DNA from 2 places in the Rubrivivax sp. JA1055 genome. Region 1 is predicted to be linked to the other one. Evidence: riboswitches for the same ligand, from Rfam matches in the RefSeq annotation. Region 1 holds a riboswitch; the other holds the start of a gene.
What was found. Region 1 has a riboswitch for thiamine pyrophosphate ahead of thiC (phosphomethylpyrimidine synthase ThiC). Riboswitches for the same ligand answer to the same signal wherever they lie in the genome.
Positions count from the first base shown of each region.

Region 2: it holds a riboswitch for thiamine pyrophosphate, as region 1 does, so the genes downstream of both, thiM (hydroxyethylthiazole kinase) here and thiC (phosphomethylpyrimidine synthase ThiC) in region 1, are expected to answer to the same signal.

Region 1 covers NZ_JAJKFP010000006.1:1,501,958-1,505,358, reverse strand. Annotated here, with positions in the region: gene LOC65_RS16255 (aldehyde dehydrogenase family protein) at 1-601, shown strand, start outside; gene LOC65_RS16250 (hypothetical protein) at 853-1,380, opposite strand; TPP riboswitch at 1,520-1,628, shown strand; gene thiC (phosphomethylpyrimidine synthase ThiC) at 1,720-3,401, shown strand, end outside.
Region 2 covers NZ_JAJKFP010000001.1:466,421-469,821, forward strand. Annotated here, with positions in the region: gene thiE (thiamine phosphate synthase) at 1-652, opposite strand, end outside; gene thiM (hydroxyethylthiazole kinase) at 645-1,475, opposite strand; TPP riboswitch at 1,543-1,655, opposite strand; gene LOC65_RS01950 (MOSC domain-containing protein) at 1,737-2,588, shown strand; gene ychF (redox-regulated ATPase YchF) at 2,685-3,401, shown strand, end outside.

The DNA of each region.
Region 1 (3,401 bases):
GCTGATCCACGAGAAGATCTACGACAAGTTCATGGCGCGGGCGCTGGAGCGCGTGAAGCAGATCAAGCAGGGCAGCCCGCTGGACACCGAGACGATGATGGGCGCGCAGGCCTCGGCGATGCAGATGGACAAGATCCTCGGCTACCTCGAGATCGGCCGCCAGGAAGGCGCCGAGTGCCTGATCGGCGGCGGCCGGGCCGACCTCGGCGGCGAACTGTCGGGCGGCTACTACATCCAGCCGACGCTGTTCAAGGGCCACAACGGCATGCGCGTGTTCCGCGAGGAGATCTTCGGCCCGGTGCTGGCGGTGACGACCTTCAAGACCGAGCAGGAGGCGCTGGACATCGCCAACGACACGCCCTACGGCCTGGGCGCCGGCGTCTGGAGCCGCGACGGCACCGCCGCCTACCGCGCCGGCCGCGCGATCAAGGCCGGCCGCGTCTGGACCAACTGCTACCACGCCTACCCGGCGCACGCGACCTTCGGCGGCTACAAGGAGTCGGGCATCGGGCGCGAGACGCACAAGATGATGCTCGACCACTACCAGCAGACGAAGAACCTGCTGGTGAGCTACTCGCCGCACGCGCTGGGCTTCTTCTGAAGCGACGGCTGCGGCTGCGGGGGTCAGGTCTCGAGAGACCTGACCCCAAGGTCCCCGCGCTGGGCTTCTTCTGACGCAACGGCCGCGGCTGCGGGGGGCAGGTCTCGAGAGACCTGACCCCAAGGTCCGACGCGACTGCTGCGGCTGCGTGCGGCTGCGGGGGTCAGGTCTTGAGAGACCTGACCCCAAGGTACCCAAGGCCCTCAGACAGGCCGGCCGCGCGCTCCGTTGCGCGGCCTTTTCCGTGCTGTTCAGCGCAGTTCGAGCCGCAGCTGGACGGCGCGTGCACCCGCCACCTGCGGCGCGCCGAGCTGCGCCGAGCCGGCGCCGCGGCCGAGCAGGTAGCTGCGCACGGCGGCGGCGCGCTGCGCCGCCAGCGCCGCGTCGCCGCCGGCGTCACCCGGAGCGGCGAGCGCGAGCGTCATCTGCGGCTGGCGGCGCAGCGACTCGGCCAGCTTGTCGAGCACCGCCGCCAGCGGCGGCTTGACGCTGCGTTTGCCGGCGTCGAACGAGAACGCCAGCGGCACCTCCACCGCGACCGGCCCGCTGCCTTTCTGGGTGATGACGACCGGCGTGCCGTCGAACCAGCTCTGCAGCCACTGGCGCTCGACGACCAGCGCCGGTGTCGGCGGCATCGACGGCAGGCTGCGGCCGCGGGGCGGCTCGGGTGTCGGCGGCGTCGTCTGGCAGCCGGTGACGGCGAACACCGTGGCCAGCGCGGCGGCGGCAGCGAGGCCGCGGCGGCGGTGCGACGGCGGGCAGGGCTGGCGTGGCGTCATGCGGCAATTGTTCCGTGTGTCGTGCGCGGGTCCGTGTCCAGGCGTTCGATGCCCTCGCCGCGGCGCCGTGATCGCGCGGCGCGACTGCCGCCGCAGGGCCGTGCGGCGCGCGCTGGCGGCCGCCGGCCCGACTACACTCGCTCCCGCTCCGGGGTGCACGTATGGCGTGCTGAGATGGCGGACCTGACCGCCGGAACCGCGAACTTGATCTGGTTAGTACCAGCGTAAGAAGAGCTGCAGCGCCGAGGCGCGTGCGTCCGTCCCTTCAGGGCGGGCGTGCGCGCCGTTCAGTCGGCGCCGATGGCGGGGCATTCATCCAACCGAGACGGAGATTGCCCGATGAACGCCCCCGGCGACCTGCAGCAGCGGCTGTCCCTGAGCCGCGAACCCTTTCCCCAGTCCCGCAAGGTTTACGTGCCCGGCGCCTCGCCGGCGGTGCACGTGCCCATGCGCGAGATCACGCTGAGCAACGGCGAGACCGTCACGCTGTACGACACCTCGGGCCCCTACACCGACCCGGCGGTGGCGCTCGACGTGCGCCGCGGCCTGCCTTCGGTGCGCGGCGCCTGGCTGGACGAACGTGCCGACACCGTGGCCTACGACGGCCGCCCGCGCGCTGCGCAGGACGACGGCGGCCGCCCCGGTGACGCCGCCGATGCCCGCCTGGACGAACTGCGCCGTCAGGCCGCCGGCCTGCAGCGGCGGCCGCGCCGCGCCGCGGCCGGGGCCGGGGCCAGCGTGACGCAGATGCACTACGCCCGCCGCGGCATCGTCACGCCGGAGATGGAGTACGTCGCGCTGCGCGAGAACGGCCGCCGCGAGTGGATGCGCGAGTACCTCGGCGACGCCGCGCGCGAAGCCCGGTTGCGCGGCAACCCGCTGGGCGCCTGCATCCCCGAGACGATCACGCCCGAGTTCGTGCGCGACGAGGTGGCGCGCGGCCGCGCGGTGATCCCGGCCAATGTCAACCACCCCGAGCTCGAGCCGATGATCATCGGCCGCAACTTCCGCGTGAAGGTCAACGCCAACATCGGCAACTCGCCGGTGACGTCCTCGATCGAGGAGGAGGTCGAGAAGCTGGTCTGGGCGATCCGCTGGGGCGCCGACACGGTGATGGACCTGTCGACCGGCCGCCACATCCACACCACGCGCGACTGGATCGTGCGCAACTCGCCGGTGCCGGTGGGCACGGTGCCGATCTACCAGGCGCTGGAGAAGGTGGGCGGCGTCGCCGAGGACCTGAGCTGGCCGCTGCTGCGCGACACGCTGATCGAGCAGGCGGAGCAGGGCGTCGACTACTTCACCTTGCACGCCGGGCTGCGCCTGCCCTTCGTGCCGCTGACCGCCGGGCGGCGCACCGGCATCGTCTCGCGCGGCGGCTCGATCCTCGCCAAGTGGTGCGTCGCCCATCACCAGGAGAACTTCCTCTACACGCACTTCGAGGAGATCTGCGAAATCATGAAGGCCTACGACGTGGCCTTCTCGCTCGGCGACGGCCTGCGCCCGGGCTCGGCGGCCGACGCCAACGACGAGGCCCAGTTCGCCGAGCTGCGCACGCTGGGGGAGCTGACGCAGGTCGCGTGGCGGCACGAGGTGCAGACGATGATCGAAGGCCCGGGCCACGTGCCGATGCACCTGGTGCAGGCCAACATGGACGAGCAGCTGCGCCACTGCCACGAGGCGCCGTTCTACACGCTGGGGCCGCTGACGGTGGACATCGCGCCGGGCTACGACCACATCGCCAGCGCGATCGGCGCGGCGATGATCGGCTGGATGGGCACCGCGATGCTCTGCTACGTGACGCCCAAGGAGCACCTGGGCCTGCCCGACCGCGACGACGTGCGCCAGGGCATCGTCGCCTACCGCATCGCCGCGCACGCCGCCGACATCGCCAAGGGCCACCCCGGCGCACGCGCGCACGACGACGCGATGAGCAAGGCGCGCTTCGAGTTCCGCTGGCGCGACCAGTTCGCGCTGGGCCTGGACCCGCAGACCGCCGAGGCCTTCCACGACGAGACGCT
Region 2 (3,401 bases), on a different contig from region 1:
CCGCGACCGCACGGGCCAGCTCGCGCGCCGCCGCTTCCGGGTCGGCCGCGGCGCAGATCGCGCTGACGACGGCGACGCTGTCGGCGCCGTGTGCAATGGCCAGCGCGGCATTGCCGGCGTGCAGGCCGCCGATGGCGACCAGCGGCAGCGCCGTCGCGTCGCGCGCCGCGCGCAGGCCGGCCAGCCCCCAGGGCGGCGCGGCGTCGCTCTTGGTCGCCGTCGCGAACACCGGGCTGGTGCCCAGGTAGTCCAGCGGCAGTGTGGCCGCGCGGCGCAGGTCGTCGAAGCTCTCGACCGACCAGCCGATGAAGACCTCGGGCGGCAGCAGCCGGCGCGCGTCCTCGACCGGCATGTCGCTCTGGCCCAGGTGCACGCCGTCGGCACCGCAGGCCAGCGCGACGTCGACACGGTCGTTGACGACCAGCGGCACCCGCAGCGGCGCCAGCAGCGCCTTCAGCGCCCGGGCACGTTCGACGAAAGCGCGTGTGCCGAGCTGTTTCTCGCGCAGCTGCACGCAGCGCACGCCGCCCCGGACGGCGGCGGCGACGACCTGCTCCAGCGGCCGGCCGGCGCACAGCGCCTCGTCGGTGACCAGCATCAGCCGCAGCGCCTCGACGCCCCAGCCGGCCATCGGCACGCGGCGCTCAGTCATCGAGCAGCCTCGCGCGGGCCAGGAAACCGGCTTCGTCGACGAGCTGCAGCGCGTCGACCAGCAGCGCGGCCATCGTGCCGACGCCGGCGCCACGGGCGCGCGCCTGCTCGGCGGCGATCTCGCCGGCCACGCCCATCAGCGCGGTGGCCGCGGCGGTGGCGCGCCAGGCGTCGGGCTGCACGGCGCAGAAGGCGCCGACCAGCGCCGTCAGCGAGCAGCCGACGCCGGTGATGCGTGTCATCCACTCGTGGCCGTTGTCCAGGCGCAGCACACGGCCGTCGGGCGCGACGACGTGGTCGACGGCGCCGCTGACGCAAACGACGGCGCCGTGGTTGGCCGCCAGTGCCAGCGCCGGCGCCAGCGCCGCCTCGGCGCCGGCGCTGCTGTCGACGCCGCGCGTGGCGACGGCCTCGCCGGCCAGGCTCATGATCTCCGAGGCGTTGCCGCGGATCGCCGTCGGCCGCCCGGCGGCCAGCAGCGCCGCCAGCGTGCGGTTGCGGTAGGCCGTGGCGCCGGCGCCCACCGGGTCCAGCGCCACCGGCACGCCGCGCGCGTTGGCGGCGCGCAGCGCGATCGTCATCGCCTCGACGGCATAGGCGTCGAGCGTGCCGATGTTGATGACCAGCGCCTGGGCGATGGCGACCATGTCCTCCAGCTCCTCGTGCGCCTGGGTCATCACCGGCGAGGCGCCGGCGGCCAGCAGCACGTTGGCGTTGAAGTTGGTCACCACCACGTTGGTGATGCTGTGCACGAGCGGGCGGCGCTCGCGCAGGGTCTGGATGTCGGCCCAGAGATCGCGGGCCTGGAGCGTGGTTCTTGCCATGACGTCCTTGCAACGAAATGGCAGGTCGGCCGGCTCCGGAAGCGGCGGCGCGGCAGCACGGCAGCGGCGCTTCCGGACTCGACTTCCCTGCGCGAGGATTACCTCAATCAGGTTCTAAGGGACTCTCTCAGCCGGCCTGGCCGTCGCACGACGGCCGGGCCAGCACCCCCAGCGAGACCGCGCAACAGGCGCGGCGAACGCCATTCTAGAAGGCGCGGGCCGCGCACAATCGGCGTCCCACCCCGCCGTTCGGAGGCTCGTTTGAGCGATCTCGACTGCCGCGTCGCGCAGCTGTTCGTCCACCCCGTGAAGTCCTGCGCCGGCATCGAATGCGACGAAGCGCTCGTCGTCGAGACCGGCCTCGACCTGGACCGCGCCTGGATGCTGGTCGACGAGACCGGCGCGATGCTCACCCAGCGCCAGCTGCCGCGTTTGGCGCTGGTCGCGACCACGCTGCGCGGCGACGAGCTGGTGCTGCGTGCGCCCGGCATGCTGGCGCTGCACCTGCCGGTCGACCAGGTCGAGCGCGCCACCCGCGCCCGCGTCTGGGACGACGAGGTCGCGGCTTACGACCTCGGCGCGCTGGCCGCGCAGTGGTTCGGCGACTTCCTCGGCCGCCCGGCGCGGCTGCTGCGTTTCGACCCCGAGCAGCGCCGGCTGTCCTCGCGCCGCTGGACCGGCGACATCGAGGCCGAGAACCAGTTCTCCGACGGCTTCCCGATCCTCGTCGCCTCCACCGCCTCGCTGGCCGAACTGAACGAGCGTCTGGCGGCACGCGGCCAGCCGCCGGTGGGCATCGAACGTTTCCGCCCCAACCTCGTGCTCGACGGCCTGCAGCCCTTCGACGAGGACCACGTCGACGAGATCGTCATCGAGGCCGACGGCGGCCCGGTGCGGCTGAAGCTCGTCAAACCCTGCGTGCGCTGCTCGATCCCGAACGTCGACCCGGCGACGGCCGAGACCGGCGCCGAGCCCGGCGCGACGCTGGCCGGTTTCCGCGCCGACGCGCGCATGGATGGCGGCATCACCTTCGGCATGAACGCGGTGATCGTCGAAGGTTTCGGCCGCACGCTGCGCCGCGGCCAGGCGGCGAACGCGAGCTGGGCCTTCTGAATCCGCACGGCGGGCGCCGGCTGTAGGAAAATCGCCGCCTTCGCGCCGGCGCCTGCCGCCGGCGCCCCGAACGCCTCCTTTCGCGAAAGCCCCTCCATGAGCCTCAAGTGCGGCATCGTGGGCCTGCCCAACGTCGGCAAGTCCACCCTCTTCAACGCCCTCACCAAGGCCGGCATCGCCGCCGAGAACTACCCGTTCTGCACGATCGAGCCCAACGTCGGCGTCGTCGAGCTGCCCGATCCGCGCCTCGTCAAGCTCTCCGAGATCGTCAAGCCCGAGCGTGTCGTGCCGGCGATCGTCGAGTTCGTCGACATCGCGGGCCTCGTGGCCGGCGCCAGCAAGGGCGAAGGCCTGGGCAACCAGTTCCTGAGCCACATCCGCGAGACCGACGCCATCGTCAACGTCGTGCGCTGCTTCGACGACGAGAACGTGATCCACGTCGCCGGCCGTGTCGACCCGATCGCCGACATCGAGGTCATCCAGACCGAGCTCTGCCTGGCCGACCTGGGCACCGTCGAGAAGAGCCTGGTGCGCTACTCCAAGCAGGCGCGTGCCGGCGGCGACAAGGAAGCCCAGCGCCTGGTCGACGTGCTGCAGAAGTGCCAGGCGGCGCTGAACGAGGCCAAGCCGGTGCGCTCGATCGACTTCAGCAAGGAAGAGCTGGTCGTGCTCAAGCCGCTGTGCCTGATCACCGCCAAGCCGGCGATGTTCGTCGGCAACGTCGCCGAGGACGGCTTCGAGAACAACGCCTACCTCGAGCGGCTGCGCGAGTACGCCGCGGCGCAGAAGGCGCCGGTGGTCGCGATCTGCGCC